4 regions of the Thiorhodococcus fuscus genome follow, and region 3 is predicted to be linked to each of the others. Evidence: predicted binding sites of a transcription regulator. Region 3 holds the regulator's gene; each other region holds the start of a gene.
What was found. Region 3 encodes sigma-54, which starts transcription at its own class of promoters, with help from an activator protein. Its sites were predicted from a motif close to TGGCANGNTNCNTGCTT; they were not measured.
Positions count from the first base shown of each region.

Region 1: a site for sigma-54 is predicted at 4,384-4,400, ahead of cowN (N(2)-fixation sustaining protein CowN). Genes of this name have one in related genera too.
Region 2: a site for sigma-54 is predicted at 2,386-2,402, ahead of ACFSJC_RS15135 (nitrogen fixation protein NifZ). Genes of this name have one in related genera too.
Region 4: a site for sigma-54 is predicted at 5,844-5,860, ahead of rsxA (electron transport complex subunit RsxA). Genes of this name have one in related genera too.

Region 1 is NZ_JBHUHX010000024.1:78,204-85,615, reverse strand. Features, by position in the region: gene ubiK (ubiquinone biosynthesis accessory factor UbiK) at 1-17, opposite strand, end outside; gene ACFSJC_RS11010 (TorF family putative porin) at 422-1,150, shown strand; gene ACFSJC_RS11005 (P-II family nitrogen regulator) at 1,226-1,564, shown strand; gene ACFSJC_RS11000 (ammonium transporter) at 1,646-2,899, shown strand; gene ACFSJC_RS10995 (ammonium transporter) at 3,069-4,322, shown strand; gene cowN (N(2)-fixation sustaining protein CowN) at 4,556-4,846, shown strand; gene lipB (lipoyl(octanoyl) transferase LipB) at 4,853-5,431, opposite strand; gene ACFSJC_RS10980 (YbeD family protein) at 5,515-5,790, opposite strand; gene ACFSJC_RS10975 (D-amino acid aminotransferase) at 5,777-6,637, opposite strand; gene ACFSJC_RS10970 (D-alanyl-D-alanine carboxypeptidase family protein) at 6,676-7,412, opposite strand, start outside.
Region 2 is NZ_JBHUHX010000046.1:123-7,534, forward strand. Features, by position in the region: gene nifS (cysteine desulfurase NifS) at 82-1,308, opposite strand; gene nifU (Fe-S cluster assembly protein NifU) at 1,441-2,346, opposite strand; gene ACFSJC_RS15135 (nitrogen fixation protein NifZ) at 2,565-2,849, shown strand; gene ACFSJC_RS15140 (response regulator) at 3,028-3,858, shown strand; gene ACFSJC_RS15145 (response regulator) at 3,957-4,319, shown strand; gene ACFSJC_RS15150 (chemotaxis protein CheW) at 4,351-4,926, shown strand; gene ACFSJC_RS15155 (methyl-accepting chemotaxis protein) at 5,135-7,279, shown strand; gene ACFSJC_RS15160 (hybrid sensor histidine kinase/response regulator) at 7,368-7,412, shown strand, end outside.
Region 3 is NZ_JBHUHX010000015.1:8,151-15,562, forward strand. Features, by position in the region: gene mlaE (lipid asymmetry maintenance ABC transporter permease subunit MlaE) at 1-568, opposite strand, end outside; gene ACFSJC_RS06620 (ABC transporter ATP-binding protein) at 565-1,404, opposite strand; gene ACFSJC_RS06625 (KpsF/GutQ family sugar-phosphate isomerase) at 1,750-2,769, shown strand; gene kdsC (3-deoxy-manno-octulosonate-8-phosphatase KdsC) at 2,838-3,359, shown strand; gene lptC (LPS export ABC transporter periplasmic protein LptC) at 3,356-3,982, shown strand; gene lptA (lipopolysaccharide transport periplasmic protein LptA) at 3,979-4,500, shown strand; gene lptB (LPS export ABC transporter ATP-binding protein) at 4,525-5,250, shown strand; gene ACFSJC_RS06650 (RNA polymerase factor sigma-54) at 5,521-7,008, shown strand; gene hpf (ribosome hibernation-promoting factor, HPF/YfiA family) at 7,039-7,362, shown strand.
Region 4 is NZ_JBHUHX010000009.1:95,777-103,188, reverse strand. Features, by position in the region: gene ACFSJC_RS04985 (TrkH family potassium uptake protein) at 1-1,365, opposite strand, end outside; gene ACFSJC_RS04980 (glycine-rich domain-containing protein) at 1,498-2,157, opposite strand; gene nifA (nif-specific transcriptional activator NifA) at 2,267-3,862, opposite strand; gene nifL (nitrogen fixation negative regulator NifL) at 3,880-5,520, opposite strand; gene rsxA (electron transport complex subunit RsxA) at 5,903-6,478, shown strand; gene ACFSJC_RS04960 (RnfABCDGE type electron transport complex subunit B) at 6,567-7,100, shown strand; gene rsxC (electron transport complex subunit RsxC) at 7,144-7,412, shown strand, end outside.

The DNA of each region.
Region 1 (7,412 bases), on a different contig from region 3:
TGTTTTGGATCCAACATGGGAATGACCTCTCCGGGGGCCGATAAGGCCCGTGAATGGATTCTGAGTGATTTCCGTCCAGGGCGCGTGCGATCGGGACTGCCTGAGCGCTCGTCGCCCTGTGCGAGGGGATGGCGTCCATTATAGGGACCCGAGGTTGCGGCGTCTGCGCCTAGAGATTCGCCTCTTTTTGGTGCTCGGTTGAGGCTGGTTATGCCTCGATGCATTGTTTTGGTGCGTTCGACTGTTGTGACTTTGGTACAGGAGGTCGAAAACGTCGCGTCTCCACCAACAAGATGCTTCTGGCATGTTACCTGCAATCGACGGCATTACGACATCAGGGGCAGCCGGGTATTTTCCGGGCTCTGGCTTGCCTTCCCGACATCCTCGAACGCTGCCCGGATCATCGATAGAGGTAGACTCCATGAACGCAAATCGTATCCGCGCCACCGCTGTCATCGGTGCGTTGGCCATGAGCGCCGGCGCTTTCCAGGTCGCTCAGGCCGAGGATCCCAACTCGGTCAGCGCAAACATCGGCGTGGTCAGCAACTACATCTGGCGTGGCCAGACCCAGACCGACAATCAGGCGGCGGTCCAGGGCGGGCTCGACTATGCGCATGTCAGCGGTTTCTCGGCCGGGACCTGGGTGTCCAACGTCGATTTCGGCGACGGCGATGAGACCAACTACGAGCTCGATCTGTACACCGGCTTCGGCGGCGCCATCAACGATGACCTGAGCTATGCGCTCAATCTCATCTACTACGCCTATCCGGACGCTCGCGATTCCGACTTCGCCGAAGTCGGTGCCAGCGGCACCTTCAAGTGGATCACTGCGGGTCTCTCGTACACCTTCTACGGCCAGGCCGACGACGCCAGCGGCGTGCGCGACGACGAGGCCAACTATATCGAAGGCGACCTCTACTACCACATCAGCGCTGATGTGGAACTGCCGTATCAGCTTGCCCTCAACGTTCGCGGCGGCTACTACGACTTCAAGTACAACGACGGTGGCAACGACTACGCCCACTGGGGTGCTTCCATCAGCCGTGACGCTGGCGATTTCGGCACCTTCAGCCTGAACTACGACCAGATCGGCCGTGACACCTACGACGAGGATCCGAAGTTCTGGGTTGGCTGGAACAAGGAATTCTGATCAGGGCGCACCCGCGCGATTCGAAATCAGGCCAGGGGGATGCTCGATCCTGGTCCAACTAGGAGCTAACACGCAATGAAATTGGTTGCAGCCGTCATCAAACCCTTCAAGCTCGACGACGTGCGAGAGGCGCTCGGAGATATCGGCGTCTCCGGCATCACCGTCATCGAGGTCAAAGGTTTCGGTCGACAGAAAGGTCATACCGAACTCTATCGCGGCGCCGAATATGTCGTGGATTTCCTTCCGAAGATCAAGGTCGAGATCGCTGTCGACGATTCCATGGTCGACAAGGTCATCGAGGCCATTAGCACCGCTGCCCGTACCGGCAAGATCGGTGACGGCAAGATCTTCGTGTTCGACCTGAATCAGGTCATCCGCATTCGGACCGGCGAGACCGGCTCCGATGCGCTCTGATACGGATTGGGAGACGTAACGGTGAAATCGAATCGCAACCTGAGCCTCGCAAAGCCGCTGTCCGCCGTTTTGCTGACCTTCATGCCACTGTTGGCCTTCGCCCAGGACGAGCCGGCGCTGAGCAGTGGCGACACCGCATGGATGTTGACCGCGACCGCCCTGGTGCTCTTCATGACCATCCCGGGTCTTTCGCTCTTCTACGCCGGTCTGGTGCGCTCCAAGAACGTGCTGTCCGTGCTCATGCAGTGCTTCGCCATCACCTGCATGATGAGCATCCTCTGGGCGGTCTACGCCTATAGCATGGCCTTCACCGACGGCGGTTCCATGAACGCCTGGGTCGGCAGTCTGGAGAAGATGTTCCTCTCCGGCGTCACGGTCGACGCCATGTCCGGGACCATCCCCGAGTCGGTCTTCATGACCTTTCAGATGACCTTCGCGGTCCTCACGCCCGCCCTCATCGTCGGCGCCTTCGCCGAGCGCATGAAGTTCTCCGCCATGCTGATCTTCATGGCGCTCTGGGTGACCCTGGTCTACGCCCCCATCGCCCACTGGGTCTGGGGCGGCGGCTGGGTCGGCGAGATGGGTGCCCTGGACTTCGCCGGTGGTACCGTCGTTCACATCAACGCGGGCATCGCCGCGCTGATGGCCGCGCTAGTGCTCGGCAAGCGTAAGGGTTATCCGACCACCGCTATGCCTCCGCACAACCTGGGTCTGACCGTGATGGGCGCCTCCATGCTGTGGGTCGGCTGGTTCGGCTTCAACGCGGGTTCCGAGCTGGCCGCCGACGGCACCGCCGGCATGGCCATGGCGGTCACCCAGCTCGCCACCGCCGCTGCGGCCCTGACCTGGATGTTCGCCGAGTGGATCAGCCACGGTAAGCCTTCGGTCCTGGGCATCGCCACCGGCGCCGTCGCCGGTCTGGTCGCCATCACCCCGGCCTCCGGCACCGCCGGTCCCATGGGTGCGATCGTCATCGGCTTCGCCGGCGCGCTCTTCGCCTTCATCGCCTCGACCAAGGTCAAGCACTGGCTGGGCTATGACGACTCGCTCGACGTCTGGGGCGTGCACGGTGTCGCCGGTGTCGTCGGCGCCATCCTGACCGGTGTCTTCGCCGACGCCAGTCTGGGCGGCTCGGGCCTCGCCGATGGCGTGACCATCGGCAGTCAGGTCTGGGTTCAGTTCCTGTCGGTCATGGCAACCCTGATCTACGGCGGTGGCGTCAGCCTTGTGATCCTGCTGATCCTCAAGGCCACCATCGGTCTGCGCGTGACCGAGGAGCAGGAGACCGAGGGTCTCGACCTCTCGCAGCACGACGAGCGCGGCTACATTCTTTGATGTAACGCACGCGTCCGCTGTGTGACCCGAGTGGCGATCGAGTATCCTCGATCGCCACTTTTTTTGTGGCCGTCATCGAGAGGGGCGAGGCACGCGGTTTCCCGAGCCTGCTCGCGATCTTCTCCATTTCCTGGACGGCCGCGTCGATGACACCGACAGGAGATCATCCGTGGAAGCGACCGTTCAGCTCACCTACGCCCTCGACACCTTCTATTTCCTGGTCACTGGGGCCTTGGTCATGTGGATGGCCGCCGGCTTCGCTATGCTCGAAGCGGGGCTGGTCCGGGCCAAGAACACCGCCGAGATCCTCACCAAGAACATGGCGCTCTTCGCGGTCGCCAGCGTCATGTACATGCTGGTCGGCTACGGGCTCATGTATCCGGCGGAGGGGAACGGGTTTCTTCCCTCGCTCGATCTGGGATTCATGTTCGGCGGCGATCATGCCGAGGCGGATGTCGCGGCCGGGGGCATCAATCACTCCAGAATGTCCGATTTCTTCTTCCAGGTCGTTTTCGTCGCGACCGCCATGTCCATCGTCTCGGGTGCCGTGGCAGAGCGGATGAAGCTCTGGTCCTTTCTGCTCTTCGCCGTGGTCTTGACCGCCTTCATCTACCCAATCCAGGGCTATTGGAAATGGGGTGGCGGCTGGCTGCAGGAGTTGGGCTTCAACGACTTCGCCGGATCCGGCGTGGTCCATCTGTGCGGCGCTTCAGCCGCCCTGGCCGGTGTTCTGCTGCTGGGCGCCCGCAAGGGCAAATACGGCAAGGACGGTTCCATCAACGCGATTCCAGGCGCCAATCTGCCGCTGGCGACGCTCGGAACCTTCGTGCTCTGGCTCGGCTGGTTCGGCTTCAATGGCGGCTCTCAGCTGGCGTTGACCGGATTCGAGAATACCAACGCCGTGGCGGCGGTGTTCGTCAACACCAACATGGCCGCAGCCGGCGGAACCTTGCTGGGCCTCGTCACGGCCCGGATGCTGTTCGGCAAGGCGGACCTGACCATGGCGCTCAACGGGGCGCTGGCCGGTTTGGTCGCCATCACGGCGGAGCCGCTCACCCCGTCGCCGCTGCTTGCCACCACTATCGGCGCAATCGGCGGGCTCCTGGTCGTCTTCGCCACCGTCGCGCTCGACAAGCTGCGCATCGACGATCCGGTTGGGGCCATTTCGGTCCACGGTGTCGTAGGCATGTGGGGGTTGATGGCCGTTCCGCTCACCAATGACGAGGCGAGCTTCGCCGCTCAGGCCATCGGACTCGGCGCCATCCTGGGGTGGGTCTTCACGACCTCGCTGATTGTCTGGCTCATCATCCGGCTGACCTTCGGGCTGCGGGTCACAGAGGACGAGGAATACGCGGGGGTGGATCTCTCCGAATGCGGGCTGGAGGCCTATCCGGAATTCGTGGGTTCGCGCCGTCCGACCTGAGCGATGGCGTCGTGGGCGGCGTCAGCGGAGCGGGCGCCGCCCTATTGCTGCCGTTTCTTTTTGGCAAACATCCTGCATGCTGATTCTGGGTCGGGCCTTACCGGTTCGGCGTCATCCATAAATTACATGTAAATCAGCTGTTTGAATTGTCTGCCCGTCGATCGAAATGGACGCGTCGCGGGGGCCTTTGTCGGGTCTCTGACATGACAGCTTCCAAAGGAGAGGTATCCGAAGTGCAACCCACTGCCGCAAAAGTCGATCGCTATATCAGCTTCGAGGGGATCGAGTGTGACGATTTCGCCCGTCAGGTCGTGAGCTACATCCGCGACTGTATCGCCGAGGGGCAGAACCCCTCGGAATGGCAAGCCTATTTCGAGCGGAAACTGGTCGAGATCGCCGGGATCGGTCAGGACGAGCTCTTCTTCGTCGGCAGTCAGGTCAACTATATCCGCGAGCTGTTCGAGCATCACGAACATGCCGATGGTTTGGCCCTGCTCGACAAGATCGAGGACGAGTGCTGCTGAGCGCACTCACTTCATGCGGACCTGGCTCAGCATACGCAGGTTGAAGACCTTTCCGAGGGTTCCGATCAGTGTGTTGCCGGCGTCTGCGACCGAGACCCCTGACACCAGGTCCGAGACCTGGGTCATCGCCAGCCCGGCATAGCCGCAGGGATTGATGCGCCGAAAGGGCTCCAGGTCCATGGCTACGTTCAGCGCGAGTCCGTGATAGCTGCATCCGTTGCGGACTCTCAGTCCCAGCGAGGCGATCTTGGCGCCCGCTACGTAGACCCCCGGCGCATCCTGGCGCCGAGCGGCATGGATCCCGTAGGTATCGAGCAGATCGATGACCGACTCTTCCAGCAGATTCACCAATCGCTTGACGCCGAACCCGATGCGTCGAAGGTCGAGCAGCAGATAGGCGACCAGCTGTCCCGGGCCATGGTAGGTGACCTGTCCGCCGCGATCGACCTGGATGACGGGGATATCGCCTGGATCGAGCAGGTGCTCGCGTCGTCCGGCCTGGCCCAGCGTGAAGACCGGCGGATGTTCGAGCAGCCAGATTTCGTCGAGCGTTTCACGGTCGCGATCGTCGGTGAAGCGGCGCATCGCCTCCAGCGTTGCGCTGTAATCCTGGAGGCCGGGTAGCCGTCGGAGCAGGAACGGATGCGGTGCGATGGCCTGGACGTCGGTCACAGCGCCCACACCACCAGTTCGTGGGCCGTGAGCTCGCCGTAGATGGCGTCGAGCTGGGGCTTGCTGCGGGCCTCGATCACCACCGTGACCGCGATCCACTTGCCGCCCCGGCTGGGGCGGGTGCTCATGTGTTCGGCCTCGAAGTCCGGCGCGTGCCGGCTCAGGATCTCGGCCACCGCCGACTCCAGTCCGCTCTCGGCCTTGCCCATCGCCTTGATCGGGAAGCGGCAGGGGAATTCGAGCAGGGTTTCCTCGGTTTCAGATTCGGCCATTGCGCACCTGCGTCTTGTAGTTTTGATAGAGGGCATCCATGCGTTGCCACATCGGCCCAGGGCGCCCGCTACCAACCGCCTGACCGTCCAGCCGAGTGACCGGAAGGACCTCGCGGGTCGAGCTGCTCAGCCAGATCTCGTCCGCCTGTCTCAGCTCCTCGACCGGGAAGGGCTCCTCGCGGAAGCGCATGCCGTGCCCTTCGGCCAGCACCAGCGCCAGCTCGCGCGTGATCCCAGGCAGCAACAGATGCCCCTTGGGTGGCGTGACCAGATCGCCATTGCGCACCATGAAAACGTTGGAGACCGCGCCCTCGGTCACCATGCCGTCGCGCACCATGATGGTTTCCAGCGCGCCGGCCTCCTCGGCCTCGCGGCGCATCATGACTGCGGCGATCAACGAGATGGATTTGATTTCGCCGCGCAGCCAGCGGATGTCAGGGCGCGTGATGCAGGCGACCCCATGGGTCGCGATTTCGGGCTTGCGCGCTGCGAGCGGCTTGGCGATGGCCATGACCGTCGGTTCCACTCCGTCGGGGCAGAGATGGTCGCGCTCGGGCGCGACGCCGCGCGTCACCTGAAGATAGACCGACTGATCCGGCGCGGGCGGCGTACCGATGAGCCGTTCTAATACGGAGCGCCATTCCTCGCGGGTGAGCGGGTTCGACATCCCGACGGCGGCGAGACTCGCGTCCAGTCGGTCGAGATGGGGTTCGAGTCGCAGATAGTGACCGCCGTAGCTCGGGATCACCTCGTAGACGCCGTCTCCGAAGAGAAAGCCCCGGTCCATGACCGAGACCTTGGCCTGGTCGGGGGGCAGGAATTGACCGTTGAGATAGATTTCGTTCACTGGGGATACCGAATGGGTGCGATTGGCGTCCGTCGATCTCAGAACATCTGCAAGACGCTGTCCTTGGCCTTGCGCCAGAGACCGCCCTCGGGCATCTCCTGGAGCGCGACCAGAGGCACCCTGACGATCTCCTTCTCGCCCAGCGTGACCACTACATCGCCGATCCGTGCGCCCAGGGCGATGGGTGCCTTCAGCTCGGTGGATTTCTCCAGGTGGGCGCTCAGCTTGTCATAGGCGCCGCGCGGAATGGTCGCGACGACATCCGTTTCGGGTCCGACCGGCAGCATCTCCTCTTGTCCGAACCAGACGCGCAGGTTCTCGATCGGCTGGTCGGCCGGGTAGAGTTGATGGCTCTCGAAATAGCGGAAGCCGTAGTTCAGGAGCGCCAGACTCGCCTGGGCGCGCGCGTTGGGGCTCGCGGTTCCCATCACCACCGATACCAGCCGCATGTCATCGCGCTTGGCCGAGCCGACCAAGCAGTAGCCGGCCGCATTGGTATGCCCGGTTTTGACACCGTCGGCAGAGGGATCGCGCTTCAGCAGGGGGTTGCGGTTGGGCTGGGTGATGTCGTTGTAGGTGAACTCGCTGGTTCCGTACCACGGGTAGTATTGGGGAAACTCACGGATCAGGGCGATGGTGACCGTAGCCAGGTCGCGCGCGGTGGTGTGCAGGTCGGGATCCGGCAGACCGTTGGGGTTGGTGAAGTGACTGTTCGTCATGCCCAGCCGTTTGGCGTTCGCGTTCATCAGTTTGGCGAAGGACTCGGTCGTGCCCG
Region 2 (7,412 bases), on a different contig from region 3:
GAGAGCCCCGAGGGGCGGGCGCCCCTCGGTTCGGTTGGCTGGCAAGCGCTTGGCGCGTGTTCGGAGCGCGGATGCTCCCTGTTACGCGTAGGCCGGTGCGAAGGCCTTGCCCGGTTCTTCGACCGGGCCGTTTGCACCCCAATAGGGCGAGAGTTTGCGCAACTGGGCGACGATCGGGGGTACGGCCTGGATGACGCGCTCGACCTCATCCATGGTGTTGTAGCGCGAGAGCGAGAAGCGGGTGGTACCGTGGGCGGCTGTGTAGGGAATTCCCATGGCGCGCATGACGTGCGAGGGTTCGAGCGAGCCGGAGGTGCAGGCCGAGCCGCTGGAGGCGGCGATACCGAGCTTGTTGAGCAGTAGCAGGATCGCCTCGCCCTCGATGTATTCGAAGGCGATGTTGGCGGTGTTGGGCAGCCGGTTGTCGGGATCTCCGGTCACGAACGAATAGGGCACGGCTTCCAGGATGCCCTGTTCGAGCCGATCGCGCAGCGCGCGGACGGCGGTCTGCTCGTGGCTCATGTGTTCCAGCGCCATCTCGCAGGCCTTGCCGAGTGCGACGATGGAGGCGGTGTTCTCGGTGCCGGCGCGCCGGCCGCGCTCCTGGTGTCCACCGCGTAGCAGCGGGCGGAAACGGGTGTTGCGGCGCACGTAGAGCACGCCGATGCCCTTGGGGGCGTGCAGCTTGTGCCCCGAGAGCGAGAGCATGTCGATGGCCGAATTCTTGAGGTCGAGCGGTACCTTGCCGACCGCCTGCACAGCGTCGGTGTGGAAGAGGACGCCGGCCTCTTTGGCCATCTCGGCCATCTCCAACACCGGGAAGAGGGTGCCGGTTTCGTTGTTGGCCCACATCACGGAAACGATAGCGACCTGATCCGACAGCACCTCGCGGTAGGCGTCCAGGTCGAGCCGACCCTTGCCGTCGACCTTCAGATAATGAACCTTGTAGCCATCCTTCTCCAGATGTTCGCAGAGCGCGAGCACGGCCGGGTGCTCGACGACCGTGGTGACGATCTCCTTGCGATCGGGCTGCGCCTTGAGCGCGGAGAGGATGGCGGTGGAGTCAGACTCCGTTCCGCAGGAGGTGAAGACGATCTCGGAGTCGAGTTCAGCGCCAAGAAGTTCCTGAATCTGCCCTCGCGCCTTTTTGATCGCGAGTCCGACCTTGTTGCCGAACAGATGCATGGAGGAGGGGTTGCCGAACTGCTCGGTGAAGAAGGGCAGCATGGCCTCGACAACTGCGGGGTCTACCATCGTGGTGGCGTTGTTGTCGAAGTAGATTCCCTGGATCTCGGTATCAGTGGTCATGATTCTGGCCCTGCTGGTGTATGGTCTAAAGGTGCATCGCGTCGATCGAGTCGGTCACATTCGTCAGAGGCGAGCCCGCCAACGATGGGCACCCCTATCGCTGGAGGCCGATCCGCTGAAGGCCGACACAGCTCAGCCGTAAGCTCGCTCGGCCTTGGGCATGGCCTGGGCCGGCAGGACGCGCACGAATTCGCCGAGCTCGTCGATGATGCGCTCCTGAATGCCTTCCAGGGTCACGGCGGCCATCTGGCAACCGGAGCAGGCGCCCTTCATGTTGACATAGACATTTTTGCCGTCGATGTCGACCAGCTCCACGTCGCCATGGTCGCGTTGCAGGGTGGGGCGGATGGATTCGAGGACAGTCTCGATGCGACGAATGCGCTGGATGTTGGTCATCTTGGCCGGGGCGGCTGGAGCCGTCGGCATGGCGACGGCGACCGAGCGCGCGGCGGGGGTGAAGGATTTGCCTTCTTCGGCGAGGACCTTGGTCAGAACCTCTTCGATGCCCTCGTGGCAGGCCGAGCAGCCGCCGCCGGCTTTGGTGAAATTGACGACGTCCTCGACCGTGGTCAGCCCGTTGTCGCGGATGGTGTTTTCGATCAGCGTGGAGTCGACGGCGAAGCACTTGCACACCAGCGCGCCTTCTTCGTGGTCGTCTTTCCATTCTTCGCCGCGATAGTTGGCGATGGCCGCTTGCAGTGCCTCGCGACCCATGACGGAGCAGTGCATCTTTTCCGGGGGCAGTCCGTCGAGATAGTCGGCGATCTCCTGGTTGGTGACCTTGAGCGCCTCGTCCAGGGTCTTGCCCTTGATGATCTCAGTCAGGGCTGAGCTGGATGCGATGGCGGAACCGCAGCCGAAGGTCTGGAAGCCAGCGTCGAGAATGACGTCCGTCTCGGGGTCGACCTTGAGGGTCAGACGCAGCGCGTCGCCGCAGGCCAGCGAGCCGACATCGCCGGTCGCATTGGCGTCTTCGACCGCCCCTGCGTTGCGGGGGCTAAAGAAATGTTCCTGGACCTTCTCAGAATACTCCCACATGGCTTGTCTCCTGCTTCGTTGGCTGGCGCCTGCGGCGCATGGCTTGAGTCTTGCAAAATGCTGATGCTGAGGATTAAGCAAAGCTTATGCCATGTTGCTTTATGCGCTGAATCTTTTGAATTTATTAGTTATTTTTAATTGGGCGACGACGGGTTTGTCATCTCTGAAACAGTCGAAATACGTCGCCTTAGTGATAAAACCTACAAAGGAAGTCCGCCATGAATGTGACTCAGCTCAACCCCGGCGATATGGTGTTCGCCGCGACCGACATCTTCAACGATGGCGGGATTCCAGATCTTGCCGAGGATGCGCTCATCGCCAAAGCAGGCGCGCGCGGCGTCATCGTCAATGTCGGACACCTGGAGGAGAGTCCAGGCAGGGAACTGTATCTGGTGCGTTTCGAGGGTGAGGATCTGGTGCTCGGGCCGCCGACCGGCTGTTGGGAGGACGAGTTGTCCAGCGAGGAACCGGGCGCGATCCGTGCCGAGGTTGATGACGCTTGAGTGCTGCGGCCACTTTACATGAGGGTGGCCGAAGCAGTCGGTGAGGGCGCCGGCCACGCCGCCTGTTCGGGGGCGGGCTTAGCGTTTTGTGACGCCGGTTACGGTTACCAACGGCATTCCGGAGTATCTTGGCGCGCCATTGACAAGGGGGCTTAGGAGAGCGAAAGACGCGATGCGCATGATGCCAAAGAAATCGACGTTCACGATCATGCTGCTTGGGCTGAAGGAGTCAGAGCGACGGGTACTGAAGAGTCTCTGCATGTTGTCCGGAAACCGCCCTCGGTCCTATAAGATCGTTTCCGCGATGGATGCGGACCATGCCGATTTCTGGGTCGTTGACGGTAGGGATGCGACCGCCTTGGCGTCTTTGCGCAGTGCACGCATGACGCGACAGATTCCAGTGATGGTCGTCGATCCTTCCGACTTTCCCGACGAATACGACGCGAGCATCGGACGACCGATCGTGGCGTCCCGTCTCCTGAGCGCCTTCGATCTTCTGGTCGGCAAGACGCTCGGCGAGACTTCGCCGCTTCCGGCTGGCGAGGCCGTTCCCCCAGCTCCGGTTCCCAAACCTGCGTCCAACGGCGTCCACGATGCTCCGTTGATGGATCATGGCAGGCGCCATACCGCACTCGTTGTCGATGACAGCCTGACCATTCGCACGCAGGTGGAGCTGGCGTTGCGCGAGCATGCGGTGGAGGCCACCTGCGCCGAGACGGCCGAGGCGGCGATGGCGCTACTCGCGACGCGGTATTTCGACGTCATCTTTCTGGATGTCGTCCTGCCCGGCGGCATGGACGGCTATCAGATTTGCCGTTCCATCAAGAAGAGCGGTGTCCACAAGAGGACGCCGGTCATCATGCTGACCGGTAAATCCTCCCCCTTCGATCGGGTGCGCGGCTCGCTGGCCGGTTGCGACACCTATCTGGTGAAACCCGTAGAGAGCAATACCTTTACGGCGATTCTGAAGAAGTATCTGAAAGCGCCCGAGGTCGCTATTGTCGGCTAAGTACGGCGGTACGCGTCCGGGGTGCGATTTCGAATGCGGCCGCTTGCCCGTTTTCAGAGCTGCGGTTGCGGATTCCAGTGATTCACGAGGTTCTACATATGGTTACCAAGGCACTCGTTGTCGACGATTCGGCGACGGATCTCCTCAATATCAAGAATATTCTGACCGACGCGGGTTGCATCGTCGTCACGGCGCTTGACGGCGCGGAGGCGATCGCCAAGGCCAAGGCGGAAAAGCCATCGATCATCTTTCTCGATGTCATCATGCCGGGCATGGATGGTTACGAGGCCTGCCGAGTCCTGTCCGAGGACCCCGCGACCAAGGGCATTCCCGTTGTCTTCGTCACCAGCAAGGGGCAGAAGGCGGACAAGGTCTGGGGGCAGATGCAGGGCGCGAAAGGGCATGTCGTCAAGCCGGTCAGTTCCGAGCAAGTCATCGACCAGCTCAAGGCTCACATCTGAAGCCAGCCGGTAGGGAGACCGCACAATGGTGATGCCGGGAAGACGCGAGGAGTCGGCGCTCGGGCTCCAAAAAAACCCTGAAACGGAATGGCTGTTGCCGACGGAGGCGCTCAGTCGCTTCCGGCTTCCCGAGGGAACTTCATTCGATCAGGCGCGACAGCCGCAGCAGCAGGTTCGCTATGGTTTTCGGGTCGGTTCTCTGAACCTTTTGATTAAACCGCGTGCGGCGAGCGAGGTCATCGCCATGGCGCCCGTGGCCGCGATCCCCAATAGCGCGCCCTGGCTGTTGGGGATGATCAATCTGCGCAGCAATCTGGTTCCCGTGTTCGATTTGGCGATGATCTGCGCATTGGATCGTCAGCACACAGGTCGCGGCCACTGGATCCTCGTCTTGGACAAGGGCGAGTCTGCGGTCGCCATCCTCATCGACGCCCAACCGGTCGCACTCTCCCGTTTGACCCATCTCGCTCATCTGCCGAGCATGCCAACCGCTCTTCGGAGCGCCGTCGCGGGGGGCTTTCGGGTCGAACAGGATGTCTGGTTGGAGTTCGATCATCAGGCATTCTTTCTTGCTCTCAGTGATTCGGCGGCGAACGCCGCACGCTGATAGGTTACGACAACGGCTCGACGTTTCCACACTGGGTCCGGACTGCTAGAACGGACTCGACAGCAACACGGGTCGATTCGCCTGAAGGCGAATCGAACACAAGGAGCAATGCATGCCCCGTTCCAGACCGACGTCCTTACCCTCGTCCTCCGGTTTTCGGTTTTCCAACCTGAAGCTCGCGAATCAGATCACATTGATTGCGGGCCTCTTGGTTATTTTGATTTTGACCACCCTGATCTTCTTCTCCGGTCGTTTCATCGACCAATCGATGACCAGCGCGGCTCAGTCGGACTTCAAATCTCAGGTCGATGGATTGAGGCGCACTGCCGACCTGGTGTATCAGATTACGCAACGGCAGGTCGCCGAGCTTGCGCATCAATTCGATGACGAGTTCAAGGCCGGGCTGAGAGTGGATCGGAACCAGAAGATCTCCGTCGGAGGCATGGAGGTTCCCCAGGTCATGCTGGGGGATCGGAGCCTGGTCGACGATGAAGCCGCGCTCGACGCCTTTGCCGAGAGGACCGGCGCGGCCGCGACCGTCTTCGTCCGCAATGGCGATGAGTTCGTTCGCGTTGCCACGACCCTGCGCGATCAGCAGGGCGAGCGGGAGTTGGGCACGGTCCTGGGTCAGAGCCACCCCGCCTACCGTGCGTTGATCGGCGGCAACGTCTTCAGCGGTCGGGCGGACTTGTTCGGCAAAGACTACATGACCCAATACACCCCAGTTAAGGGGGAGGATGGCCGCGTTGCCGCCGTGCTGTTTGTGGGTATGGACTTAAGCGATACCCTGGCTCAGCTGTTCGCGACGATCAAGGAGACGCGTTTCGGCGATCAGGGTTATGCCTATCTGGTCGATGCGAAGAGTGGTCTGATGCTGGTCCACCCCTATCTGCAAGGGCAAAGCGTCCAAGAGATCAAGGACGGTAGTGGTCAGGCGGGTACGCTGGTTTCGCTGCTGAAGCAGAAATCCGGGTTCTTCAGCTACCTCTGGTACGACGAGGAGAACAACCCCGAGGAGAAATTCGTCGCCTATGATCGCTCCGAGCTTTGGGGCTGGGTCATTGCCGGCGGTACCGAGTTTTCCGAGATCACCAAGAACGGTAAAACCATGGCGGAGATGCTCGCCGTATTCGGTCTGATCGGCGCCGTTCTCTTGTCGGGTCTGTTGTGGCTTGCGATTTCCAGCAGAATGAAGCCGCTGGCCCATCTGCGCGGCGTCGTGCAACGGCTCGCCACAGGTGATGACGAGGCGCGCGCCAATCTGGACACGTTCGACGAAGTGGGTGAACTCGGAACCGCATTCGACCGCATGATGGACGAGCGCGTCGCGATCCAGAACGCCATCCAGCGCGAGAACGAACAGCTGAACGAATCGGTGTTGGGTCTGCTCCAGGCGGTGGCGCAGCTCTCGCGCAAGGACCTCACGGTCAAGGTGCCGGTGACCGAGGACGTCACGGGCGCGGTCGCGGATGCCTTGAACCTGCTGACGAGCGAAACCGGCAAGGTGTTGCTTGAGGTGTCGGACATCTCGGCGGACGTGACCTCTGCCTCGCTCAAGGTGAAGGAGCAGTCCGATAGCGTTATCGCTGCGGCCGAGGCCGATCGTACCGAGGTCGAACATACGGCGGCGGCGCTGGCCGAGGCGTCCGCGTCCATGAACGAGATCGCCGAGCTTGCGCGGGTGTGTAACGAGGCCGCAGACGATGCCATCAAGACGACCCAGCGCGCGTTCGAAACGGTAACCAGTACCGTCGGCGGCATCAACAGCACGCGAGACGTGATCCGCGAGACGGAAAAGCGGATCAAGCGTCTTGGCGAACGCTCGCAAGAGATCAGCGGGGTCGTCAACATCATCAACACCATCGCCGAGCGTACCCACATCCTGGCGCTCAACGCCTCCATGCACGCGGCATCGGCCGGTGAGGCGGGACGCGGCTTCGCGGTCGTTGCGGACGAAGTGCAGCGTCTGGCAGAAAGCTCGCGTCAGGCAACGGCGCAGATCGCCACGCTGGTCAACAGTATCCAGGTCGAGACGGCGGACACCGTCAACACCATGAACAGTGCGATCGCCCAGGTTGTCGAGGGCAGCAAGCTCGCCGAACAAGCGGGCGAGCAGATGCAGACGACCCAGGCGACGACCTCCGGACTGGTGGAGCTGGTACAGAAGATCGCGATGTCCTCGCAAGGGCAGGCCGAGGCGAGTCGAGAACTGCTCGCCCGCGCGTCCGAGATCCGCAAGAGCAGCGAGCAGACCAGTCAGCGACTGGCCGAGCAGGGCGAATACACCACCAACCTGGTGGAGTACGCACGCAGCCTGCTCTCGGCCGTGCGCGTGTTCAAGCTCCCAGCGTGAGTTCCCGGCCTGAACCCTGGCGTTCTCGTCAGGGTTCAGGCGCCTATCGTCTTCCATCATCGCGGCGGGAATCGCTATGGGAACGCCCTTGGATACTGACAGTTTGCTCACGTCGAGCGACACGAACGCCCAG
Region 3 (7,412 bases):
GCATCTGATTCCAGTAGGCACCGTCGTCGACACCAAGCAGCCCCACACCGACGAAATAGCCGCCAAGCACGCCGACCGCACTGAAGATCGCCGCCAGCAACGGCATGGCGACCACGCCACCGTAGAAACGCGGCACCAGGATGCGCCGAATCGGATCCACCGCCATCATTTCGAGCCCTGAAAGCTGCTCGGTCGCCTTCATCAGGCCGATTTCGGCGGTCAGCGCCGAGCCGGCGCGACCGGCCACGAGCAGGGCGGCGACCACGGGGCCGAGCTCACGCACCAGCGAGGCGGCGACCATAATACCAAGGCTCTCGGCCGCGCCGAACTGCACCAGCACATAATAGCCCTGCAGCCCCAGCACCATCCCGACAAAGAGCCCGGAGACACCGACGATGAGCAGCGAGAGGACGCCGACATTGTAGATCTGCTCGAACAGCAGGCGCGTATGGCGCAGAACCTCGCCGCTGCCGGCCAGGATCGAGAGCAACAGCAGATGTGCCCGCCCCAAGCGTTGGAGCGCACCCAATACGCCACGACCGAGCACGGCGACGGCCTCGAATCTCATCGTTTTCTCCCCTGGGCACGCAGATCTTCGGCCAGCGGCGGTGCCGGGTAATGGAAGTGAACCGGCCCGTCGGGCAGACCATCCATGAACTGGCGCACCCACTCGGACGAATCCTGGGCGATCTCCTTCGGCGTTCCCTGGGCGACGACCCGCCCCTGCGAAATGAGATAGAGAAAATCGGCGATACCGGACGTCTCGCGCACGTCGTGCGACACCAGGATGCTGGTCATGCCAGAGGCATCGTTGAGCTGACGGATCAGCGTCACCAGCATCCCCATCGAGATCGGATCCTGGCCGGTGAAGGGCTCGTCATAGAGGATCATCATGGGATCGAGCGCGATCGCACGCGCCAAGGCGACGCGGCGCGCCATACCGCCGGAAAGCTCGCTCGGCATCAGATCGCGCGCGCCGCGCAGGCCGACCGCCTCAAGCTTCAGCAGAACCAGCTTGCGCAGCATCGAGGGACGCAGATCGGTGTGCTCGCGCAGCGGATAGGCGACGTTCTCGAAGACGCTGAGATCCGTGAGCAGCGCGCCGCTTTGAAACAGCATCCCCATGCGTCGGCGCAACCGGTAGAGCCCAGCCTTGTCCAGCCGCAGCACGTCCTCGCCATCGACCTCGATAGTGCCTGCGTCGGGATGCAGCTGTCCGGTGATCAGCTTGAGCAGCGTCGTCTTGCCTGTACCGCTTGGCCCCATGACGGCGGTCACGGAACCTCGGCGGATATCGAGATCGAGGTCCTCGAAAATGACGCGGGATCCGCGACTGAACCGGAGCCCGCGAATCTTCACCAAGAGGTCTTGGTCGGCCAGATCGCGATCGGTTTCACCGGACATGACCATCCCCCGCCGCCATCGAAATCGGCATCGATTCATGGATGAGCGCATACAATGCCCCGGCGCGGCCTGCCGCGCACCGAGTCACCGACACCGCCCCCGAGCCTCGCCTATGCATGATGATGGATCCGCGCAAGACGCGTCATTGACGAAAAACAGGTGATTCTCGCGACCGAACCCATGGGCGTCAAGGCGAACCGTGCGGCCCGAATGCCCCGGAACAGCGCTTCACTCGACGCAAATACCGGGACCCGGAGGACATCCGAGTCGCCCATGGTGTATTTTTGTGCACCACCCGAGCCCCATGACGATGAATTAGGCGCTAAACCCAGGACCCCGGCACGCATGACAGAACGCAGACAACTCGGCGCACGCGAGGCCGCGCTGGCCGACGGCCAGGCGGAAAAGATCCTCGAACTCGGCCGCGCCGTGATCGACATCGAGGCCGCCTCGGTCGCCGCCCTGGGCGCACGCATCGATTCGGCCTTTCTCAGCGCCTGCCGCTACATGCTTGCGTGCGAGGGACGCATCGTGGTGCTCGGCATGGGCAAGTCGGGGCACATCGGCGGAAAGATCGCCGCGACCCTCGCCAGCACCGGCAGTCCGGCCTTCTTCGTCCATCCCGGCGAGGCGAGCCACGGCGATCTGGGCATGATCACGCCACGCGACGTGGTTCTCGCCATCTCCAACTCGGGCGAGACGAACGAGCTTCTGGTCATCCTGCCGATCATCAAGCGACTCGCCGTCCCCCTGATCTCCATGACCGGCCGACGCGGCTCGACCCTGGCGCGCGAGGCCGATGTCTGCCTCGACATCAGCGTCGCCAGCGAGGCCTGTCCGCTGGGCCTGGCCCCTACATCGAGCACCACGGCCGCGCTGGCCATGGGCGACGCACTGGCGATCGCTCTGCTCGAAAGCCGAGGCTTCACCGCCGAGGACTTCGCACGCTCGCATCCGGCCGGAACGCTCGGACGACGACTGCTGCTGCACGTCCGCGACGTCATGCACCACGGCGAACGCCTGCCGACGGTTGCCCTGGGCACCAGCCTCATGGCCACGCTGGAGGAGATGTCGCGCGGCGGACTGGGGATGAGCGCGATCCTGGCCGCCGACGGCACACTCGCCGGAATCTTCACCGACGGCGACCTGCGCCGCGCACTCGATCGCGGGATCGACGTCCACCAGACACGCATCGATTCGGTCATGACGCGCGACTGCGTCACGCTGTCGCAGGACGCGCTCGCCGTGGAGGCCGTGCGACTGATGGAATCCATGTCCATCAATGGCCTGCTGGTGCTCGACGCCCAGCGCAGACCGATCGGGGCACTCAACATGCACGACCTGCTCCGAGCGGGCGTGGTGTGACGCCGACAGGCGTCGCGCCGGACACCCAGGACACCACAACGATCCACAGCCAACGAGGTCAGCCAGCCATGCAGGACATTCGAGAACGCGCATCCCGGATCCGACTGGTCATTTTCGATGTCGACGGCGTGCTGACGGACGGGAGTCTCTATCTCGGCGACGACGGGCTCGAGTACAAGGCGTTCAATTCGCGCGACGGACACGGCATGGTCATGCTCCAGCAGAGCGGCGTGCGGCTGGCCGTCATCACCGGACGCACCTCCAATGTGGTGCAGATGCGCATGGAGAGTCTCGGCGTCTCCGACGTCTTCCAGGGCTACCGCGAAAAGCTTCCTGCCTACGAGGAACTCAAGCAACGCCTTGAGCTGCCAGACGAAACGATCGCCTATGTCGGCGACGACGTGGTGGACCTGCCCGTGATGCGCCGCGTCGGGCTCGCCGTGGCCGTCGCGGACGCCCAACCGCAGGTCCGCGACCTGGCGCACTGGTGCACTGTCGCGCCCGGCGGACGCGGCGCGGCGCGCGAAGTGTGCGAAATGATCATGGATGCTCAGGGCACCTTCGAGCAGATGATGTCGCGCTATCGATGAGCGCCTATTTCGGCTATTTCGATCGCCCCTTCTGGAGCGGACGGCAACTGATGCTCGCGATCCTGTTCGCGATCGTCGGGGCCATCGCCTGGTGGCAGCTCAAGACACCGGACGGGGATGTCGGCGCGCACCGGACGCGCCCCCGACTGCCGGACTATGTCGTCGATCGATTCTCGGCGGTCGAGACCAACGACAGCGGGCGGCCGATCCGTCATCTGAAGGCGACCGAGCTGCGGCACTACGCCACGGACAATATCTCCGAACTGGACCAGCCGCGCCTGGAGCTGTACCAGACCAAGGGACCACCCTGGAACGCCAAGGCCGACCGAGGCACCATCTACGCGGACGGCGATCAGATCCGCCTGGAGGGCAACGTCGAGCTGGACCGAGCGAGCGACGATGAAAGCCGCCCGGCGCATTTCGAGACCGAACGTCTGGATATCTGGCGCGAGCAAGGATTGGCCGAAACCGATCTCGAAGTACGGGTCGACAGCGATGGCGACGCACTGACCGCGAACGGAATGCGCCTCTGGTATAACGAACCGACCCGCACCACCTTCCATGGACGCGCGCGCATCCGGCTCGCGCCCGAGTCCGATCCCGAGCAGGATCCGCACCCATGACGACCCTCAAAGCCGACCAGACCCGCGCACCCAGGCCCATCGCACACCTATTCCTGGCCGCACTCGCCGTCATGAGCGCCGGACAGGCCTGGGCGCTGAAGGATGACGCCAAACAGCCGATTCTGATCGAGGCCGACGACGTCGAGGTCCGCGAAAGCGACAACACCAGCGTCTATGTCGGCAACGTCCAGGTCGACCAGGGCAGCATGCAGCTCCTGGCCGACCATGTGACCGTCTACCATCGCGAGGACCGCCAACCCAAGTTCATCATCGCGCTGGGCAAGCCGGCACGCTACAAACAGCGTCTCGACGGCGACCAGAGCGAGGTGCACGCATTCGCCAAACGGATCGAATACAACGCCGACAAGGACGAGCTCGTCCTGATCGGCGATGGCGTGCTGATCCAGGGAGAGGACCGACTGACCAGCGAGCGCATCATCTACGATCGCGCCCACGCCCAATTCCGCGCTGGAGGCTCGGGACGGGTCAAGATCACCATCACCCCCGAAAAGCAATAAGGCACCTGCGATGAGGAGGCCCGTTTGACCGCACTGCGCGCCGAACACCTGAAGAAACACTACCGTCGGCGGCAGGTGCTGCAAGACGTCTCGGTCGAGGTCGAACCAGGAGAGGTCGTCGGCCTGCTGGGACCCAACGGTGCCGGCAAGACGACCTGCTTTTACCTGATCGTCGGGCTCATCACGGCCGACCAGGGCCGGATCTCGCTGAACGACCGCGACATCACCCGCATGCCGATGCATGCGCGCGCACGCGCCGGACTCAGCTATCTGGCGCAAGAGCCCTCGGTCTTCCGCAAACTATCGGCACGCGAGAACATCCTGGCCATCCTGGAGACCCGACGCGATCTCAAGCGCGCCGAGCGCGAGGAGCGCTGCGAGCGACTGCTCGAAGAGCTGGGCATCGCGCATGTCGGCGATTCGCTCGCCCTGAGCCTTTCGGGCGGAGAACGGAGACGGCTCGAAATCGCCCGCGCGCTCGCGGTGGATCCGGTCGTCATGCTGCTCGACGAACCCTTTGCGGGCGTCGACCCCATCGCCGTGGGCGACATCAAGGCCATCGTCTCCCATCTGCGGGACCGGCGCATCGGCGTCCTCATCACGGACCACAATGTCCGCGAGACACTCGATATCTGCGATCGAGGCTACATCATCAGTAATGGAAACGTAATCGCCTCGGGCCAGCCGCGCGAGTTGCTCGCCAACCAGCAGGTTCGAGACGTCTATCTCGGCGCCGACTTCTCGATGTGAACGGCGACCTCACGAAGCATCCATGAGCCGACATATAGCCACCAGCCTCACGCCGTCAGCCGCCAGCGCCGGTCCATCATGGACTGGATGGCGTTCTGCACCGCCCGCCCCATATCTGGCGAGTGAAAGACAGAAATGTCTTACAAAACAAAGCCGCAAACCAACCTCCGGCGACTGGCGGCTCTTTTCGCCGAAATGGGCTAGAATGGCAACAGGCACTCTTATTGCTTTAGACCTCAAGCGGTTCACCTCAAGGCGCGTACGCGATCGATGAAGCAATCCATCCAGCTTCGCCTCAGCCAACACCTCACCATGACGCCCCAGTTGCAGCAGGCGATCAAGCTGCTGCAACTCTCGACGCTCGAGCTCCAGAAGGAGATCCAAGAGGCACTCGAAACCAATCTCATGCTCGAAGAGGGCGATGAGAACGAACGTTTCGCGGCCAGTGAGCAGAGCGACGTGCGGCTCGACCAGAGCCAGGTCGAGGCGGAACCCCAGCGCGGCGAGCAGGACTTGGCCGTGGATCGCGAGATCCGCGCCGAGTCGAACGAGATGCCGGACGATCTGCCGGTCGACACCCAGTGGACCGACGTCTTCGACAGCTATCTGCCGCCGACCTCGCACGGCAGCGACGACAGCTCCGATTTCGATCCGTTCGCCCAGCAGAGCCGCCCACAAAGCCTGCAGGATCATCTCGCCTGGCAGCTGAATCTGAGCCGTCTGAACGAGCGCGACTTCATGATCGCTCAGACGGTCATCGACTCGATCGATCAGGCCGGCTATCTGCGCGCGGACGTCGATGAGCTGCTCGCCGCCATCGACAACCCGGATATCAGCGTCGAGGAGGTCGAGACGCTGATCCACCGCGTCCAATCGCTCGACCCGCCAGGCATCGGCGCACGCAGCATCCAGGAATGCCTGATCATCCAGCTGCGTCAGTTGCCCGACCAGGTTCCTGCACGCAACCTGGCCCTTCGGGTCTGCGCTGAGGGTTTCGAGCATTTGCCCAGAAGGGACCTCGGCGCGCTCGCCCGCCTGCTGAAGGAACCGGAGGAGCGCATCGCGGAGGCGGTCGCGCTCATCCGCCAACTCAATCCGAAGCCGGGGACCTTGATCGAAGAGGCGCCGCCGGAGTACGTTGTCCCCGACATCTTCGTCCGTAAAGGGGAGGGTCGCTGGCACGTCGAACTCAATCCGGAGTCGACGCCGAAACTGAGAGTGAACGCGGATTACGCGCGACTGATCAGGCGCTCGGATCAAAGCGCGGACAGCACCACGCTCAAGAGCCATCTGCAGGAGGCACGATGGTTCATCAAGAGCCTGGCCAGCCGCAACGACACGGTTCTGCGCGTGGGATCCAAGATCGTGGAGATGCAACAGGACTTCTTCGAACTCGGCGACGAGGGCATGCGCCCGATGGTTCTGCGCGACATCGCCGAGGCGCTCGAACTGCACGAATCCACCGTATCCCGGGTCACCACCCAGAAGTACATGCATACACCGCGAGGCACATTCGAGTTCAAGTATTTCTTTTCATCGCACGTCAACACCGCTTCTGGCGGCGAGTGTTCATCCACGGCGATCCGCGCCCTGATTCGCAAGCTGATCTCGGGGGAATCCGCCAGAAAGCCCTTGAGCGACAGCAAAATCGCACAGGAACTCGCTGATCAGGGCATCAAGGTCGCACGCCGAACAGTCGCCAAATATCGCGAGGCAATGGGTATCCCACCCTCGAACGAGCGCAAACGCCTAGCATGAGCAGGCTGTTTGAACCTAAGGAGTCAAATGATGCAGATTAACCTGACGGGTCACCACATCGACGTAACCGAAGCGCTGAAGGGTTATGTCGACAGCAAATTCGAACGTCTCGAACGACACTTCGACCACGTCATCAACGCCCACGTCGTCCTCAGCGTTGAAAAGCTCACCCAAAAGGCGGAGGCGACGCTCCATATCAATGGAGGCAAGGTATTTGCCGACTCCGCCCATGAAGACATGTACGCAGCCATCGACGGGCTCATCGACAAGCTCGATCGACAAGTGATCCGCTACAAGGAGAAGAAGAACAGCCACCGACCTGGTGCACCGATCGCCGCCGCCGAGGAGGAATGAGGCGATGGCCGGAAACGTTCATACCGAATGACGCCGAATGGGCGTTCGTC
Region 4 (7,412 bases), on a different contig from region 3:
TAGCCATTTGACGACCGGGTCGACCGTGGCGAAGTTGGTGGCGACCTTGCCGAGTCCGGGGCCGAGCAGGTTGACGGTGGCGACCACTGCGCCGAATGCGGATTCCAGATCGAGTCCGGCTGCCATCATGGCGACGGTCAGGAGTACGCAGGTCACCACATAGAGGACGGAGAAGCCCCAGACCGAGAACAGGATGTCTTCGGTCACCGAGCGGTTGCCCACCTTCACCACGGCGAGCGCCTGCGGGTGTGCGAGCTGGAAGAGCTGGCGGAAGCCCAGTTTGACCAGCAGTATCACCCGCAGCACCTTGATTCCACCAGCCGTCGACCCGCCACAGCCGCCGGTGAATGAAAGGATCACGAGCACCAGTGGGACGTGTAGCGGCCAGAGTGCGTAGGTGGCGGTGCCGAAGCCGGTGCTGGTGAGGATGGAGGCGACCTGAAAGGAGGCGTAGCGCAGACAGGTCAAGCCTTCGGGATAGGCGTTTGCCCAGTAGAGGCTGGCCGCTACGAACAGGGATCCGCCGAGAAAGATGAGTCCGAAGGCACGGACCTCGGGATCGATCAGGTAGGCACCGGGGTCGCGTTTGCGCCAAGCGAGAAAATGGATCGTGAAGTTGATACCGCCAGCGAGCATGAAGAAGGTGGCGATGGCCTCGATGAGCGGGCTGTCGAAATAGCCGATGCTGGCGTCGTGGGTGGAGAAGCCGCCGGTCGAGACGGTCGCGAAGGCATGACCGATGGCGTCGAAGGTATTCATTCCGGCGAGCCAGAAGGCGAGCGCGCAGGCGGCGGTGAGGGCGAAATAGATGGCCCAGAGAACGCGCGCGGTCTCGGCGATGCGCGGGGTGGGCTTCTCGTGCTTGGCGACCCCGGAGGTCTCGGCGCGGTAGAGCTGCATGCCTCCGACGCCGAGTAGCGGCAGGATGGCGACCGCGAGCACGATGACGCCCATTCCGCCGAGCCAGTGGATCTGCTGGCGATGGTAGAGAACGGAGGGCGGCAGCCGATCCAGTCCCTCGATGACGGTGGCCCCGGTGGTGGTGAACCCGGAGATGGACTCGAACACCGCGTCGGTGACGTTCAGGTGCAGGCCCAGGATGAAGGGCAGGGCGCCGACCATGCCGAGCAACGCCCAGAACAGGGTGACGATGAGAAAGCCGTCGCGCACCGAGAGCTCGGTCTGCTCCCGAATGTTGGGCAGCCAGAGGAAGACGCCGATACTCGCCGTGATGACCAGGGAGACCCCGAACACCAGCCATTCGCCGTCGTTGTAGATGAGCGCGACGACGATCGAGGGCAGGAAACTCAGGCTGTAGAGCATCAGCAGGATGCCGAACAGTCGAATGATGGCGCGCCAATGCATTCGGTCTTGACTCTCCTCGGTGGCGTGTCGATGGCACGGCTGAGGCCAGGTGCGGCCGGAGTGGGCGAATCTTGGTTTCCTTGGGCCGAGCGTGCAACCTTTGAGGCGGATTATTCGCCGGGCAGGCGGCGATCAATCCCCGCCGCATCCTCCGCCATCGCCTCCGCCATCGCATCCGAACCAGGAGCCGCCGCATCCGTCGCTTGAGTCGCCGCTGGCCAGATCGGCGATGCAATGGATCGGCTCGTCCGTGTCGCTTCCCCGCTGCGGGTGGCAATCGAGCGCGTAGCGGAACCCGTCCTCGATCCCGAGCTGCGCGTCCAGCGCGAAGAGGAGCGGCAGCCGGGCCGGTTTTTTCGGATCCAGGCGTTCCTCGCGGCAGGCGAACCACCAGGCGCGCCGCAGACCGGCGTTACCGATTCGATCCGATCCCATGACCACGGCTGGGGTGTGGTGCAGGAAACGTCCGAAGGCGCGTCGGCAGAAGGCGTCGTAGTGGCGGGTATAGAGGATGAACTCGTGCCAGAGATCGTCCGCGACCCGCGACGGCATGGAGACGAATCGGCGTCCGCTGGCCAGATAGACGAGAAAAAACTGGCGCAGCGCGCGCGAGACCAGGTGCCGATCGTGCGTCGAGAGTGACGGGTGTCTGGCCGCGAGCCGGTCGAGCAGGCCGTTCGGGAAGGGGTGGGAGCGAATGAAGTCCGCCCGTTTCTTCCGTCGTCGGTTCGACCAGACCTTCGAGAGCAGAAACAGCACAATCGAGCCGATGAGGATCGCGAGCCCTGTCATGATCGAGACCTCGGTCAATGCGGCCCCGGCGTTCTGACTTCCTGTCTCGGTTCGGGGCGGATTCGATTCGGGCCGTGGGTCGGTCTGGCCGCCCACGACCCCAGGGCGGTCAGAACTGCCGCATCTTGATGTTGAGCGTCTGGATCCGGTAAGCGATCTGGCGCGGCGTCATGTTGAGCAGTCGGGCGGCCTTGGCCTGAACCCAGCCGGCCTCTTCCAGCGCGGCGATGACGCGTTCGCGTTCATCCAGGTTGGGGTCGTTGAGGTCGACCGGTTGGGCGCCGTTGCCACCGTTGCTGCCGGCGGCCGGCGGCGACAGGTCGGCGCTGGACGTGCTCAGATCCAGTCCGGTCAGGTTGATGACGTCGCGGTCGATGAGGCCGTTTTCGCACATGACGGCGGCGCGCTCCATGCAGTTCTCCAGTTCGCGCACGTTGCCCGGCCAGTCGTAGCGCATCAGGACGCGCAACGCGCTGTCGGTGATTTGGAGATCGCGTCCCTGTGTGCGGGAAAGCTTGTTCACCAGGAAGCGGGCCAGGTCGGGGATGTCCTCCATGCGTTCGCGCAGGGCCGGCATGCGGATCGGCATGACGTTCAGCCGGTAATAGAGATCCTCGCGGAACTCCCCGCTTTGTACCTCGGCTTCCAGATCGCGATTGGTGGCGGCGATGACGCGGACGTCCACCTTGTGCGTGCGTCCGCCGCCGACGCGCTCGAACTCGCCCTCCTGCAAGACCCGCAGGAGCTTGGCCTGGAAGGCCGGCGTGATCTCGCCGATCTCGTCGAGGAAGAGGGTGCCGCCATCGGCCTGTTCGAAACGTCCCTTGCGCTGGTTGATGGCGCCGGTGAAGGCGCCCTTCTCATGACCGAACAGCTCGGATTCGAGCAGGTTGTCCGGGAGCGCCGCGCAGTTGAGCTTGACGAAGGGCGCGCGCGCGCGCGGCGAGTTGTAGTGGATGGCGTTGGCGATCAGCTCCTTGCCGGTACCGGATTCGCCGCGAATCAGTACCGTCGTGTTCCATTTGGCGACCTGGCGTACCTGCTCGAACACCAGCCGCATGGAATCGGCGCGGCCGATGATGCTGTCGAAGCCGTGCGTTCCCTTGACCTCGCGGCGCAGCTTGTCGCGCTCCTCGCGCAGCGCCTGTTGCTCGGCCTCGACCGTGCGCGCGAGACGGACCGCCTGCCCGGTGAGGTTGGCGACCATTTCCAGAAAGCGTGCCTGGTGACCGAGCAGCGCGTCGCCCGGTGGTGGCTGGGCGGCGAGAACGCCGATCGGGTGTTCCTCGCCGACGCGGATGGGGACCCCGATGAAGGGGAGATCCGGATTGTAGAGATTCAGACGGTCGAGGAAGCGCGGCTCGTCGCCGATCCGGGGCAGGATCCAGGGTTCGTTCGACGAGAGGATGTGTCCGATCACACCTTCGCCGGGCTGGTAGGTGACCTTTTCGAAGGGTTCGGCATCCTTGTCGTGCAGCGCGCTGATCATCAGCTCGCCGCGGTCCTCGTCGAGCAGGCACACCAGGCCATGGTGCATGCGTCCGCGCTCGCTCAGGACGCTGAGCACCTCGCGCAGGGTCTGGCGCAGGTTCAACGATCGGCTGAGAACGCTGCTCACCTCGAAGAGTGCCGCCAGTTGGGATTCGAGGAGTGCGAGCCGGCTGGCCTCTTCGGCGCTGGCGAAGGCGGAAGAATTTGGACTCATTGATCGATCTGGCAAGGTCAGTCGTCCGGTAGTACGGCGTTCAAGGACAGGCGGATCAGACAGCCATCGCTGCAGTCGGGATCGATCTCGATCGATCCGCCATGGGCATTGACGATCTCTTGCGACAGGGCGAGCCCCATGCCGGCGCGCCCTTGGCGGTTGCGCCAGCCGATATAGAAGGGCTCGAAGACCCTGTAGCGGTCTTCCGGGGCGATGCCGGATCCGTTGTCCTGGATCTCGACCTCGACCCCTTTGTCCAGGCTGCGCGTCGTGATGCGGAGCTCGGGCTGCGGGGCCTTGCATTCGCGCAGTGCCAGGATGGCGTTGTCGATCAGGTGCTTGAACATGGAGCGCAGCTGGTTTTTGTGGCCGTTCAGCTCGGGCAGCACGGTCGCCGGCCGCCAGTCGACCACGATGCCGGTCGCCAGCAGTCGTGCGGTCTCCAGCTCCAGGACCTGGCGCAGCAGGGCGTTGACGTTGACCCGCACCCCGGACTCGCGCGGCCCCTCGGGTAGGGCGGCGTTGAGCGTGGCCAGGGCCTTGGCGCCCGAGTCGCTGATCTGGTCGAGCATGCCGATCAGCGTGTCGACGTTGCCGGCGCCGCTGCGCAGCATGCCAGAGGCGGCGTTGATGACGTTGAGCGGCACCTGGATCTGGTAGATGGCGGCGGCGAGCGCCTCGCGCATGCCGTGCATCATCTGCTGTTCGGCGAGCCGGGCGCGCAGATGCTCAAGGTGGGCGCGCTCGATCTCGCGTCGGCGTCCGGTGATGTCGTTCGCGAGCAGCAGCAGTCGGCGATCGCTCGGCGCCTGCTGACCGAAAAAGCTGCGTGCCGTTGGGTCCGCCTCGTCGACCGGGGTTCCGGAGCAGGAGAACCAGCGCGGTCCCTGATTGCCTCGGATGTCGATGCTGACCTCGACGTTCTTGAATCCATGTCCGTCCAGACAGGCGGCGAAGGCATCGAGTCCGAGCTGCTCGCCGACCGCCTTGCGCAAGACCTCGACCGGCTCCTTGCCCTGGAGGTCGTCGAGCAGCTTTTTGTATTCCTGGTTGTCGAGGATGACCCGTCCCTCGCTGTCGAGCAGCACCACGATCACCGGCGCGGCATCGAGTACCGTCTCGATGCGGGTCTTCTGCTGGCGCAACGCCCCCTCGAGCTCGTGCATCTTGGTGACGTCGCGATGCATGCCGAGGAAGTATTTGAGGTCGCCGTCGCCGTCCAGCACCGGCGAGATGGTCAACTCGGCCAGGTAGTCGCCGCCTTGCTTGGTGCGGTTCACTAGGGTGCCGGTCCAGGTCTGTTTATGCTGGATGGTGCGCCACAGGTGCTGATAGACGCTGTCCGGGGTGGCGTTGTTGGACAGGATCGCCTCGTTCTGTCCCCGTACCTCTTCGCGGCTGTAGCCGGTGAGCGTCTCGAAGGCATGGTTGGCGTAGAGGATGGTCGCCTTGGCGTCGGTGATCGAGATGGCGATGGGCGATTGCTCAACGGCCTCGAAGAACAGTCGCGGTGGCAGGGGATCGCTTGGGTCGCCCCCCATCAAGGCCAGCGCTTCCACCACTTCCGGTGGCGTTCCGACCGGAGGCGAGGCGAGAAATTCGCCCAGCGCATTGATGACGGCTTGCTGGGCGGGTTCCGGGGCTTGTCGAACCGGCACGGCATTCTCCTGAGAAGTTCAGCGGGCTTGATGCGAGTGTCAAGCACAAAATAGACCAGATTTCTTCCGTTTCGGCAGTGTCTCGGGCGCCGGCCCGAGCGAAATCCCTTGTCAGTTTTCCAACATTTCTAGCCGCGCCGCAACAAGAATTCTGTTGTCAGCACGACAGTCGCTGTTTTTGTCGGGTGTTGCGCTTGGTGCTCGGATGCGTCGTCCAGTCGTGTGACGAACCCGCCAAGTGGCTGTTTCGGTGCTCCCGATCTCGCCGGGGAGTATGCGCGCAAGGCCCGAACAGATGGAGACGGTGGGAGGCAGGATCAAGATGGCACCCCGTTTGCATGCGTGACGTCATCCTGGCCGAATGCGAAAGGTTTCGTTACCGATGGGCGAGTATCTCATGCTGATCCTCGGCACCGCACTGGTTAACAATGTGGTGCTGGTCAAATTTCTCGGTCTTTGCCCCTTCATGGGGGTGTCGAACAAACTCGATTCGGCGCTTGGTATGGGGCTTGCGACCACCTTTGTGCTGACCCTGGCCGCAGTCGCCGGTTGGCTGCTGGAGCATTTCGTGCTGCAGCCGCTGGACATCGGCTTCCTGCGCATCCTCACCTTCATTCTGGTGATCGCGGCCGTCGTGCAGTTCACCGAGATGGCGGTGCGCAAGATCTCGCCCTCTCTCTATCAGGTGCTGGGCATCTATCTGCCGCTCATCACCACCAACTGCGCCGTGCTCGGCGTCGCCCTGCTGAACGTCCAGGAGGATCACGGCTTCCTGGAGAGCGTGCTCTACGGATTCGGTTCGGCGCTCGGCTTCACCCTGGTGATGGTGCTGTTCGCCGGGATGCGCGAGCGGCTCGCGCTCGCCCAGGTGCCCGCCGCCTTCGCCGGCGCTCCCATCGCCTTCGTTGCGGCGGGGCTGCTCTCGCTCGCCTTCATGGGCTTCGCCGGGTTGACCTAGTGCCTGCCGGATACGTCTTGGTGGGCGTGTCCGTCTCGACCAGCGAAACCATCGAACTCCACGTCATCCAAACGGAGATCTGTCAGACATGCTTGCCGCGATCGCCAGTCTCACCACGCTAGGTCTCGCCTTGGGCTTGCTCCTCGGTATCGCCTCGCGCTATCTCAAGGTGGAGTCCAGCGCCGCGACCGAGCAGGTGGCGGCCCTCCTGCCCGGCTCTCAGTGCGGACAGTGTGGCTACCCCGGCTGCGGTCCCGCCGCCGAGGCCATCGCCTCGGGTGCTGCGCCCGTCACCATCTGCCCGCCTGGCGGCCGCGTCTTGGCCGAGGAACTGGCAAGTCTGCTCGGGGTGACGGCCGATCTGTCCGGCGTCGAGGACAAGCCGCCGATGATCGCCCACATCCACGAGAACATCTGCATCGGTTGCACCAAGTGCTTCAAGCGCTGCCCGACCGACGCCATCATGGGGGCGAACAACATGATCCACAGCGTCTTCGCCGATGCCTGTATCGGCTGCGAACTCTGCTTCGACGTCTGTCCCACCGAATGCATCGAGATGCGTCCATTGACGCCGACCCTGCAGACCTGGCATTGGCCCAAGCCGGCGGCGGTGGCGGCATGAACGGTATCGGGGCTCTTCTTCGGACCACAGGGGGCGCACGGTCATGAAACTCTTCAAGATTCGAGGCGGTGTCCACCCGGACGACCGCAAGCAGTTGGCCGCCGGGCAGTCGATCGAGTCGCTGCCGATGCCGGCCCTGCTGCATATCCCGTTGCAGCAGCACATCGGCGCGCCCGCCAGTCCGGCGGTGCGACGCGGTCAGATGGTCGCCAAGGGCGATCTGCTGGCCCAGGGCCAGGGCGTGATCTCGGCCCCGGTGCATGCGCCGACCTCCGGGCGCATCATGGGCGTCGGCAGCTATCCGGCCCACCA